Regions from separate parts of the Pectobacterium parvum genome, predicted to be linked through region 4. Evidence: predicted binding sites of a transcription regulator. Region 4 holds the regulator's gene; each other region holds the start of a gene.
The links. Region 4 encodes Fur, which represses iron uptake genes when iron is present. Its sites were predicted from a motif close to ATAATAATGAGAACNACTATCAA; they were not measured.
Positions count from the first base shown of each region.

Region 1: the regulator Fur is predicted to act here: its motif matches at 1,938-1,960, upstream of fhuE (ferric-rhodotorulic acid/ferric-coprogen receptor FhuE).
Region 2: the regulator Fur is predicted to act here: its motif matches at 1,484-1,506, upstream of sufA (Fe-S cluster assembly scaffold SufA).
Region 3: the regulator Fur is predicted to act here: its motif matches at 1,810-1,832, upstream of LOZ86_RS05100 (Nramp family divalent metal transporter).

Region 1 is NZ_CP087392.1:1,235,106-1,238,284, reverse strand. It holds gene fhuE (ferric-rhodotorulic acid/ferric-coprogen receptor FhuE) at 1-1,859, opposite strand, end outside; gene LOZ86_RS05500 (AEC family transporter) at 2,068-2,994, opposite strand; gene LOZ86_RS05495 (pyridoxal phosphate-dependent aminotransferase) at 2,991-3,179, opposite strand, start outside.
Region 2 is NZ_CP087392.1:2,721,720-2,724,898, reverse strand. It holds gene ydiJ (D-2-hydroxyglutarate dehydrogenase YdiJ) at 1-435, shown strand, start outside; gene LOZ86_RS12315 (hotdog fold thioesterase) at 435-851, shown strand; gene LOZ86_RS12310 (hypothetical protein) at 933-1,334, opposite strand; gene sufA (Fe-S cluster assembly scaffold SufA) at 1,761-2,132, shown strand; gene sufB (Fe-S cluster assembly protein SufB) at 2,146-3,179, shown strand, end outside.
Region 3 is NZ_CP087392.1:1,140,557-1,143,735, reverse strand. It holds gene LOZ86_RS05110 (MFS transporter) at 1-250, shown strand, start outside; gene LOZ86_RS05105 (2-hydroxymuconate tautomerase family protein) at 264-467, shown strand; gene LOZ86_RS05100 (Nramp family divalent metal transporter) at 534-1,772, opposite strand; gene grpE (nucleotide exchange factor GrpE) at 2,064-2,651, opposite strand; gene nadK (NAD(+) kinase) at 2,802-3,179, shown strand, end outside.
Region 4 is NZ_CP087392.1:1,474,111-1,477,289, forward strand. It holds gene glnS (glutamine--tRNA ligase) at 1-903, shown strand, start outside; gene fur (ferric iron uptake transcriptional regulator) at 967-1,416, opposite strand; gene fldA (flavodoxin FldA) at 1,746-2,273, opposite strand; gene LOZ86_RS06615 (methyl-accepting chemotaxis protein) at 3,161-3,179, shown strand, end outside.

The DNA of each region.
Region 1 (3,179 bases), 240 kb from region 4:
TTATCCGTCACGGCGCCGTTCACTTCAAATTCGATCCCTTTGCTGACGACACCATCAACTGAACGATAGGCAAATTCTCCGCCACCGCCAGGAATCGCGATTCCCGTTGATTGCCCTACGTTATCCTGCTCAATGCGGAAAACGGATACCGATGCTGTCAGGCGACTGTTATACCAGTCTCCTTTAACACCCGTTTCGTAGTTTTTACCCGTCGTTGGAGACAGATATTTTTTATTACTATCTTTATACGTTTGCGGTTGGAAGATATCGGTATAGCTGGCGTACGCCGACCAGGTATCGTCGATGTCATACACCAGACCCACATAAGGCGTGACGCGATTATTGCTGGTATCCCCCGTCGAACCAATGATGCTCCAGTCGGTATAACGCGCACCAGTAATCAGGTGCAGCGGATCAGCCAGAGAGAAACGGGCTGAGGTATAGAGCGATTTTTGGCGCGTGGTTGAGTGTTCATAATCCGCCCAAACTCCCCCCACAAAAGTCCCATTAACCCAAGATCCCCATGTAGGATCGGCAATGTTGCCATTCCAATTGTAGTAATTGCCCATATCTGTCGGGCTGATCGTGGCTTGCGTATTATAGAACTGACTGCGTTGTCGACTGTAGCTGCCACCTATCACCAACTCATGCTGGCGTCCCAGTAGCTCGAACGGGCCTGAGGCGTAAGTGTCAATCGCATCAACTTTACGAGTGCCTTTATTCCATCCACCGTAAGCACCGACATTACCGCCGAACGGATCAACCAATATTCCGGTATCTTTATCTGGGAAACCATTGGCATACATCAGTTTGGAATCGAAGTTGGTTTCACCATGCGTCCCGTTCATACGCACCTGCCAGCCGTTATCAAAACGTTGAGTCAGATCGGCAAAGACTTTTCTCGATGTTTTATCGGAGTAGCTCCAGTTCGGTGCGGAGTTAAAACTACGTCCGAAATGCGTACGGCTGCCGTCAGTGAACCACGTCGGCAATCCGCCCCACGTTGGGCTATCGGTATTGGCTTCCTGATAATCATAACCGAGGGAGAGCGTCGTCGAATCGGTCACATCGGCATCAATCACGCCGTAGACGAATTTTTTGCGGCTGTGGTAACGGTCGAGCCAGGTGTCGTTATCCTGATAGCCCGCAATGACGCGCCCACGCACATTACCGGACTCCGTCAGCGGCGCGGACAGATCGGTCACCATCCGCTGTTTATCCCACGACCCGTAGCTGCCGGATACCGAGCCTTTGAACTCGCGGCTGTCCGCATGCTTACGCACCATGTTTACCGCGGCAGAAGGGTTGCCCGTTCCGGTCATTAACCCAGTCGCCCCACGCACCACCTCAATACGATCGTAAATCGCCGTGTCTGAGCCTGAATCACCAAAATCCCAAATTTCATTCACCACCGTTGGAATATCGTCGAACAGGTAGTTAGTGATGCGGAAGCCACGCGCGAAATACGTCACACGTTCGGAGTCGATAATTTTAGAAGACACACCCGTCGTGTTCGCCATCACCTCACCAATCGTCTGCAAGCCCTGATCTTCGATACGCTGCTGGCTGATGACGCTCACCGACTGTGGGATATCACGCGGTGTCAGCGTCATCTTCGTTCCGGCGTTAGTCACTTTCACGCTGTAATCCTGCGGATCGCTGGCTTCCGCGCTGGCATTGGCATTAGCGCTAACGACGAGCGTATCACCTGAAGCCGGGTTTTCTTCGGCAGCGGCCTGAGCAGGTAGGAAAGAGGCTGAGATCAACAGGGCGAGAAGAGAGACTCCGAATGGTTTTACTCCGGCCAGCGAAGAATCACAAACGCGCGTTTTTTCGGCGCGAGTAACTCTAAAAGACATGGTATATCCTCGGTTAACTGATGGTGATTTTGGCGAGATGCTGAGGCGTTTCTTGTCAACATTTGCACAGAAAAGTAAATGATAACTATACGCATTATTATTGTCATTTCAACGCAAGGATTAATTCATTTAAAATACAAATAGATAGAAAAGAACAAATCACCATATTGTTAACAAGGCATTGTTACAAAAAGAACATTCGAGGAATTTATAACAGTCCACTCAGCCCAAGGACGGCAATCGGCAGCGCAATGCCCGCCACCAGTGTCTGAACCGCAATGATGCCCGCCATCAATGGCGCATCGCCACCCAGCTGACGAGCCATAATGTAAGACGACGATGCCGTCGGCAGCGCCTGAAACAGCAGTGCGGCAATCGCCGCTGGGCCAGACAAACCAAAGAGGTGGCAGGCGACGATCGTCACCAGCGGCATCGCAATAAATTTCGCGCATGATGCAATCACTACAGGGCGCAGCCAGCTACGCGCGGCAGAGAAATCCAGCGCCGCGCCCACGCACAGCAGCCCGAGCGGCAGCGACGCCTGTCCCAATGATTTCATTACTGGTTCAATCCCCGGCGGCAACCCTAACCCGGTAATCTGCAAAGTAATACCGATGGCACAGGCCACCACCAGCGGGTTTAGCGCCAGCAGCCGCACGATATTCTTGAATGACGGCGTCCCGGTATTGCCGTAGCGGGCGAAAATCAAGACACAGAGAATATTGACCGTCGGCACAATCGCCGCGTTCGCGACGGCAGCAAGCGCCACACCGTGTGCACCAAATAGCACGGCAGCGGCAGACACGCCAACGTAGTTATTAAAACGGACGCCGCCCTGAAATATCGAGGTAAACGCCGCATCATCAACGGGAAAGAAGCGGCGTACTGCGACTAGTCCGACAGCGACAGCCAGCGTCGAGCACACCAGCGTCAGGATCATCGCCGCTACCGGCACGCCATCCAGACGCGCTGTCGCCAGCCCATGCAGAAATAGTGCGGGAAGCAGAAGGTAATAACCCAGCCTTTCAGCCTGTGGCCAAAATGCCGCCGTCAGAAAAGCGCGCTGACGTAACCACGATCCCAACACGATCAGTAGCGCGATAGGCAACAGCGCCAGCAGGAGCGAGACGATCATTCGCTTGCCTCCAGCGCGGTGACAATCCGTCTGCACCCTTCGACCAAAACCGCCAAATCGGTAGCGAAAGACACACGCAGGTGACCCGGAACACCAAATGCGCTTCCCGGAACCGTCGCGACGCCCGCATCAAGCAGACGCAATGCCAGCGCATTATCGTCACGCACACCGTGAATTTTCGGCAA
Region 2 (3,179 bases), 1.2 Mb from region 4:
GACGAATACCGTGAAATTTTGGGCGAGAAGCGTGGCGATTTTCAGGTGCAACTGGTGCATGAATGGCTAGTGACGGCATTGGCAGACAGCACGCCGCAGCCTGCCACTGGCGAATCCTGGTATCTGCTGGGGCACTGTACGGAAACCACGGCGCTGCCGATCAGCACGAAACAGTGGTCCGACATTTTCTCGCGCTTTGGTGCCAAATTGGAGAATGTCAGCGTTGGCTGCTGCGGCATGGCGGGAACCTACGGGCATGAAACCAAGAACCTCGCTAACTCGCAGGGAATCTATGCGCTTTCCTGGCAGCAGGTGTTGCAGAAGTTACCGCAGAAACGCTGCCTGACTACGGGCTATTCATGCCGTAGTCAGGTGAAACGCATGGAAGGTAGCGCATTGCGCCATCCGCTACAGGCCTTGCTGGAGATTATTTAATGCTATGGAAACGACAGGTTACGCTTGAGCAACTTAACGAACCGAGCCAAACATGTATGGTGGGTCATGTCGGTATTCGTTATACCTATATCGCGGAGGATTATCTGGAAGCGGTGATGCCGGTGGATTCTCGCACGCGTCAGCCATTTGGCTTATTGCACGGCGGTGCATCTGTTGTGCTGGCGGAATCGCTGGGCTCTGTCGCGGGCTATCTGTGTTCTGAGGGCGATCAGCAGGTGGTGGGGCTTGAAATCAATGCCAACCATCTGCGAGCCGTGCGCGAAGGGGAAGTGCGGGGCGTGTGTCGTGCGCTTCACGTTGGCCGCCGTAGTCAGGTGTGGCAGATTGAGATTTTTGATAACCAGAATCGCCTGTGCTGCATTTCACGTCTGACGACGTCGGTCATTACGCCGTAAACATCAAGCACGAAACCAGATTGCTGGCCGGTCTGGTTTCGTGGTTCTGGGAAAACACTGTTCTCAAGAAAACATTGCTCTTCAGGGGAGAAACAGCACACGCTTAACGAAATCCGTCTGAAACGCGGTTGCTTTATCCCACGAGCCTTGCATGCTTAACTGATGGCAAATCGACTTCAGCGTGTTACGGGCAAAGTAGTAGCTTTGCACTCGAAAGAGTTGGCAACGCCCTTCATTATTAATCTCTTTAATCAACCGATTGTGCAGCTTGACCAGCGCATGCAGATAGCTGTCGTCATCGCCATTTCTCAAACAGAGTTCAACCATGTCCATGCAGGCGTTATGATAGCGACGTAAATGGTCAATATTGCTTCCCGGACGGTTCAGGCGAGCTTCCGCCATATAGAAATCAACGGTAGCATCGCGAATCTGAAATTTATATTCGTCAATTTGGTGGTGCAGCCAGGCATTCATGGAAAGCATGGTTATCGACCCTGAATATTAAATGATAATCATTATCATATTAATAAAAAAGGCCATGATCAATGGGTAAAATGTGCTTTAGCGTTAAAAGTCCGATCGGAAATCACATAAATCTTCATATACCTTCCCTCTTTTACAAATAGGTATCGTCGATAAATGTTATAATAATGATAACGAGATGATAATTTTCACCTTCCCGAAAGGGACAGGGGTGATGAATTTAATTCATTTATTATCAATTGGTTAGTTGATTTTTTGCCGCATTGTTTGACGCGTCAGAGACGTGTAAAATAGCGCTATTGGCTCGTTAAAAACCGAAATGTTACGAATAGCCCTGCGAAACAAGAGGTTGAAGCTAGTTTCATTATCACTAACATTAGGGGAAACCAGCCTAAAACTGGTACCACACGCAATGAGGTATTCCATATGCAAGCGGAAAATGTAGGGACGTTTTCACTGGATGAAAATGTCTGGCAAGGATTGACGCTGACCGACAGCGCCGTGAAGCAGATTAAGAATCTGATGAAGCAGGATGACGCCGTGCAAGGACTACGGCTCGGCGTTAAACAGTCAGGCTGTGCAGGGTTTGGCTATGTGCTGGATCTGGTACAAGAGTTCGAGACCGACGATTTGGTGTTCGAACGTGATGGCGCAAAACTGTATGTCCCCTTGAAGGCGATGCCTTTCATTGACGGCACAGAACTTGATTTCGTCCGTGAAGGGCTGAATCAGATATTCAAGTTTAATAATCCCAGAGCGCAGCATGCTTGTGGATGTGGCGAAAGCTTTGGCATTTAAGTGATGAAAAATTATGGCACGTAGCACGGTAGATGTACCTGATGATGTCCAGATCTGGATGGGTGATGGACGCTATAAAGAAGGTTTCTTCACGCAGCTGGAAACCGATGAGCTGGCGCACGGCATCAACGAAGATGTCGTACGGGCGATCTCGGCGAAGCGTAACGAACCTGAGTGGATGCTGGAATTCCGTCTCAATGCCTTCAAAGCGTGGCTGGAGATGGAAGAACCACATTGGCTGAAAGCCCATTACGAGAAACTGGACTACCAGGACTATAGCTATTATTCCGCGCCTTCCTGCGGTAACTGCGATGACAGCTGCGGCTCTGAGCCCGGTGCCAAGCAGCAATCCGGGATTACGGACGTGAATAATTACCTGACCAGCGAAGTAGAGAATGCGTTTAATCAGCTGGGTGTTCCTGTCCGTGAAGGCAAAAAAGTCGCGGTCGACGCGATTTTCGACTCCGTTTCTGTTGCGACCACGTATCGGCATGAGCTGGCTGAAAAAGGCATTATTTTCTGCTCATTCAGCGAAGCGATTCAGGAACATCCCGATCTGGTGCGTCAGTATCTCGGTACGGTCGTCCCGGCGAACGACAACTTCTTTGCGGCGCTGAACTCGGCGGTTGCCTCCGACGGCACGTTTGTGTACATCCCGAAAGGCGTACGCTGCCCGATGGAACTGTCGACGTATTTCCGCATCAACGCCGCGAAAACCGGTCAGTTCGAGCGTACGATCCTGATCGCCGATGACGACAGCTACGTCAGCTACATCGAAGGCTGTTCCGCGCCTGTTCGTGACACCTACCAGCTGCACGCCGCCGTGGTGGAAGTCATCATCAACAAGAATGCCGAAGTGAAATACTCCACGGTGCAGAACTGGTTCTCCGGTAAAGATGACGCAGAAGGCGGGATTCTGAACTTCGTGACCAAGCGCGCGCTGTGTGCAGGCGAGCATTCAAAAATGTCATGGACGCAGTCAGAAACTGGCTCCGCGATCACCTGGAAATACCCGAGCGTTATTCTGCGCGGTGACTACTCTGTCGG
Region 3 (3,179 bases), 330 kb from region 4:
CGGCTTTGGTGCTACTTTTATGGGAACGATCTCGCTAGTGATGCCGTTAGCCAAGCGGCTACGCGCACCGCACGGTATCAACCTGCTTGGGCTGGTGACGCTCACTTACGGCATCGGTCAGATTCTTGGCCCACTGCTCACCAGCGCCCTGACGAATAGCAACGCTGTCGCGCCAGCGATCCTATACAGCGCAACAGCACTTTTCATCGCGGCAGGGCTCTGCTTCCCCTACCGTCGTTCATTACCCTAACCCCGGAGAACCCATGCCATACGTCAACATCAAAATCACCAATGAAGGCGTCACCGCTGAACAAAAACGTCAATTGATTGAGGGCGTGACCCAGTTGCTGGTCGATGTGCTAAACAAAAACCCCAAAACCACCGTGGTGGTGATTGATGAGGTCGAAACGGACAACTGGGGAATCGGCGGCGTGCCGGTGACGGAGTTGAGGAAGGTCAGCAAGTAAGAAAGCGAGTGATAAAGAGTGGAAAGGTGCCACGCTATTCTGACGTAATAATCGGTGGCACCCGTTTTATATCCCCAACATCGTATCAATCAGCAGATACATATTGAGAGAAACTACCAGCACGACAATGAGTTGCCCGATGCGCTGAACCCATTTGCCGTTGACCATCGTCCCCATCAGTTCACGATTTCCGGTGAAGGACAGCAAGGGAACCAGCGCCAGCGCAATGCCGAAGCTCAGCACGACCTGACTTAATACCAGCACCCGTGTCGGGTCCATGCCAGACAGGATTACGATAAACGACGGCAGCATCGTGACAGTGCGGCGTACCCAAAGCGGGATATGGAAACGCACGAATCCCTGCATCACCACTTGACCCGCCAGCGTACCGACGACGGTAGAGGACAGGCCAGCAGCCACCAGACTCAGACCGAAAATAACCGCAGCGGCTTTACCCAATAGCGGCTCCAGCGTGAGATAGGCTTTATCCAGATCGGCAATATCCTGATTACCACTGAAATGGAACGCCGCCGCTGCCGTCGCCATCATGGCCAGATTGACGAATCCAGCGATGGTCATCGCAATCGCGACATCGACTTTCGTTGCCGAATAACGCTCGGCACGGGTATGGCTACCTTCATGCTGCGTCAAAGAGGAGTGAAGGTAAATCACATGCGGCATAATGGTCGCCCCCAACACGCCTGCGGCCAGCAGCACGGCATCGGAGGTCGGCAGGCTAGGGATTGCCATGCCTTTGGCTAACGCGGACAACTCAGGCTGAGAGAAGACCAGTTCGACAATATACGCCGCGGCAACAAACAGCAGCAGACCGCCGATCACCATCTCCAGTGGCTTCTGCCCGCGCTGTTGCAGCATTAAAATCAGGAAGGTTGCAATAGCGGTGAGGATCGCGCCTTCCAGCAGCGACACGCCCAAGAGCAATTTGAAACCAATCGCCGCGCCGATAAATTCGGCCAGATCGGTCGCCATCGCAATAATTTCGGCCTGTACCCAATACGCCCAAACGGCCGGACGCGGAAAGCGATCGCGAATATGTTCCGCCAGATTCTTACCCGTTGCGATCCCCAATTTGGCGGACAGCAATTGGATCAGCATCGCCATCAGGTTCGCCCACACCACTACCCACAGCAGCGTATAGCCATAGGCCGCGCCGGACTGGATGTTAGTGGCAAAGTTACCCGGATCGATATAACCAATCGCCGCGATAAACGCCGGCCCCATCAGAGAAAGTTTAACCTTCCTTGATGTGCGGCTTGTTGACTCAATAGCACGGCTACCCGGCATAGTATGACCCTTCTAACACTGGTGTTATATTACTCTCACAAAAACGATAATGATTATCAAGTGCATTTAGAGTGGTAATACCAATTCTTTTGATAGCTAATGATGATGAGTCATTCAAAACCTAAAAAACATCTTTTTTATCAAACAAATCTTAACAAAATGTACACTAAATAATTCAGTATGATGGGGATATAAACAAAAAACCCCATGCGGTGAGCACGGGGTTTGGAATGAAGATACATTGCACATGATGGTGCGTAGAAAGCAAATAGCACGTAAAAGCAGAAAGAATCAGTCTTGTGCTTTTGATACCGCGACCATCGCCGGACGTAGCAAACGACCGTTCAGCGTATAGCCTTTTTGCATGACCATCATGACATGGTTCGGCTGGTGATCGGCCGAAGGTAGCATCGTCATTGCCTGATGCACTTCTGGGTTAAACGGTACGCCTACATCCCCCACAACCTCGATGCCAAACTTGCGTACAGCATCCAGCAACGATTTCAGCGTCAGTTCAACACCTTCAATCATCGCGGCCAGCGATTCGTTGGATTTGTCCGCCGTATCCAGCGCACGTTCCAGATTATCGATCACTGGCAGCATTTCGCTGGCAAATTTCTCTACCGCAAATTTATGCGCTTTCTCGACATCCATTTCCGCACGGCGGCGAATGTTATCGGCTTCAGCACGGACGCGAAGCATATTGTCACGTTCACGCTGTTGCAGTTCGCTCAACTGGGCTTCCAGCTCGGCGATGCGCGCATCACGCGGGTCAGCTACGTCTGCCGTCTCTGGCGTGGCATCCGCTTGCTGCCCTTTTGCTGCTTCCTTTTGATCCAGGACTTGCTCGTCAGGCGTTTTCTGTTCTTTACTACTCATGAAATTCTCCGCGGTTTAGCATTAATCTCGCTAGTTGCTTATTATGGGGATCAAAATCGGGGATTCAAGGGAACCAGTCATATATTGGTTCCCGCCGCTGCCGATACACCACGCTGAGGACAAAAAACAGCAATGAACACACCGCTTACAATGAACAGGCCGTTTAATTGTATTGGCATTGTCGGCCATCCGCGCCACCCAACGGCGCTAGCCACGCATGAGATGCTTTATCACTGGCTCACCGACAAAGGTTACTCGGTTCTGATCGAGCAACAGATCGCCCGCGAACTGAATCTGAAAGACGCACCGACAGCGAGCCTTGCCGACATCGGCCAGCAGGCAGATTTAGCGGTTGTTGTTGGCGGTGACGGCAACATGCTCGGCGCAGCGCGAGTGTTGTCGCGCTATGACATCAAGGTGATCGGTGTGAACCGTGGCAACCTCGGTTTTCTGACCGATCTCGATCCTGATCAAGCGCAGCAGCAGCTTTCTGACGTTCTCGACGGCCATTACTTAAGTGAACAGCGC
Region 4 (3,179 bases):
CATCCGCGTCAGTACGAGTTCTCCCGTCTGAATCTCGAATACGCGATTATGTCCAAGCGTAAGCTGAATCAGTTGGTGGTGGAAAACGTCGTTGAAGGATGGGACGATCCGCGTATGCCGACCATCTCTGGTCTGCGTCGTCGTGGTTATAGCTCAGCCTCTATCCGTGAATTCTGTGTGCGCATCGGCGTAACGAAGCAGGACAACAACGTGGAAATGGCCGCGCTTGAGTCTTGCATCCGTGACGATCTGAATGAGAACGCTCCACGTGCCATGGCGGTGCTGGATCCGGTCAAAGTCGTGATCGAGAATCTGTCAGCCGAGCACGAAGAGTTTGTCGCGATGCCAAACCATCCGAACAAGCCAGAAATGGGTTCACGTCAGGTCGCATTCAGTCGCGAAGTTTACATCGATCGTGCTGACTTCCGTGAAGAAGCCAACAAACAGTACAAGCGTCTGGTGCTGGGTAAAGAAGTGCGCCTGCGTAATGCTTATGTGATCAAAGCAGAGCGCATTGAGAAAGACGAGCAGGGCGTTATCACTACGATTTACTGTAGCTATGATGCGGAAACGCTGAGCAAAGATCCGGCTGACGGCCGTAAAGTGAAAGGCGTTATCCACTGGGTTTCTGCGGCACACGCGGTACCAGCTGAATTCCGCTTGTACGATCGCCTGTTCAGTGTGGCTAATCCGGGTGCGGCAGAAGACTTCCTGTCGACGATTAATCCAGATTCACTGAAAATTACGCAAGGTTTTGTGGAAGCGAGCCTGGCGCAGGTAGAAGTAGAGAAAGCGTATCAGTTTGAGCGCGAAGGTTATTTCTGTGCTGACCGTGTTTACTCCAGTGCAGAACATCTGGTGTTTAACCGTACGGTTGGACTACGCGATACCTGGGTAGGCTAAGGCCACCAGTAAGAAGACAAAAATAAAACCGCCTAGGCGGTTTTATTTTTTCATGCGGTCGATTTATCGTGTGGAATCGTGCAGGGTTTCATCCTCTCGGCAATCCCCTTCACTGCAATGCCCAAAGAGATACAGACTGTGGTTGGACAGTTTGATGCCGTGTCTTTCTGCGATCTCGCGCTGACGTGCTTCGATATATTCATCGCGGAATTCAATGACTTTGCCACAGTCGAGGCAAATTAAGTGATCGTGATGATGCTGCTGCGTCAATTCAAAGACGGATTTGCCACCTTCGAAGTTATGACGGGTTACGATACCCGCATCATCAAACTGGTTGAGTACGCGATAGACGGTAGCAAGACCAATCTCTTCGCCCATATCAATCAGTTTCTTATATAAATCTTCCGCACTGACGTGATGGCAGACAGGGTCCTGTAACACTTCCAGTATTTTCAGTCTTGGAAGAGTGACTTTCAGGCCGGCCTTCTTTAATGCGGTATTGTTGTCAGTCATGCGGGTTTAATCCTGTTGCTTACTTATCAATGGAGGCTGCCTAGCCTATGACATCGGTCGGCTCAAAAAATGCAAAAGCGTCTCAATTATAGAACCGCGCATACAAAATGAAAACAAGCGAATGTTAACAATATTGTCCCCATTCACACTATTGGTATACAACGCAATTCGTTGTTGATGAATGAGGAAATGATGATGCACATACAAAGCCGATGGGATTATTGTACAGGTTTACTGATAGAAGTTAAAAAAATGTATCAATTATTATGAAAGGTTTTACCTATCAATGCTGTTTTGGCTCTGATAGGGATTATCAGAGCCAAAATGGCTTAACCAACCAGTTCTTTCAGGTTCAGCTCATCACTGATCTGTTTCACCCACGTTGTTACGCGTTCGCTGGTCAGTTCAGGCTGACGGTCTTCATCGATAGCCAAGCCGATGAAGTGATTGTCGTCGGCGAGTCCTTTAGAGGCTTCAAAGTAATAGCCCTCTGTTGGCCAGTGACCGACAATCGTCGCGCCGCGCGGCTCAATAATGTCACGGATGGTGCCCATGGCATCACAGAAGTATTCTGCATAGTCTTCCTGGTCGCCGCAGCCAAACAGGGCAACCAATTTTCCTGTGAAATCCACTTCTTCCAGCGACGGGAAGAAGTCATCCCAATCGCACTGCGCTTCACCGTAATACCAGGTTGGAATACCGAGCAGCAGAATATCGAAACCTTCGAGGTCTTCTTTGCTGCTTTTGGCGATGTCATGAACATCAGCGACGTTGGTGCCTAACTGCTGTTGAATCGTTTTGGCGATGTTTTCTGTGTTGCCAGTATCACTGCCAAAGAATATTCCGATGAGTGCCATGAATTGAATAACCTCTTGATTCCTAATGGTATGGTGTAATATTTCACCCACTTATCTGTTAATAATAACAGACACTCACATCGGGAGAAACTCGTATCGGTAAGGATGCGTAAATCAAGAGTGTGTGAAATGCGAGGTAAGTAAGAAAACGAAACGTATCTCTGCTTGATGCTAAATTCCCCATAATGAATAGGGATTATGTTATTGTCTGAGACTCAGTACACATTCCCTTAATAGCGTTATGGTTATTTATTTGTAACGGCGTTTCATTTTTTATGAATGTATTTTTTATTTTATGGTTTGTTTCTATTGTAATTAAAAGCAGGCTTTTGTTTGTGAAGAATAAAAATAACGTAACGGTACATTGTTATTCGTGGGAATTAAAATACGCACAAAAGATAATGTTTTTATAAAATTTAAAATCTGTAACATTTTGCGGGAATATTCTTAGCAAATGGAAATAAGAACTATAACCATTTGCAGCTGAAACGATGCAAATCTATAAAAGGTAGTTTTATTCTTTTGATGTTAAAGAATAAAATGAAATGTCATTCAAACTACTTTGTCACCTAGTAGCCTGTCCATGTTAACGCCCGCAGGACGTGGGCTGGCGGCACATTCTCTTGCAAGCCTATGATTAAATGACTTATATCTATAAAAATAGGTAGGCTTATTCTCAGTATGAAAAATTATATTAATAAATATAGCGAGAACGCTAAATATTCTCTGTATTTAGCCGATGAGTTAGCGTGGTTTTTGAGTTTTCAACTCGGTGAAATGTGAACGCTAGGGAGAAGTGACCTGTTTCATGGTGTGAATTTTCTGATTCATATCGGTTGATTAGCGATAAAAATCTTTTTAACCATTTTCCTGATTTGGAGTGAGCTATGAAACTTATAAAAAATA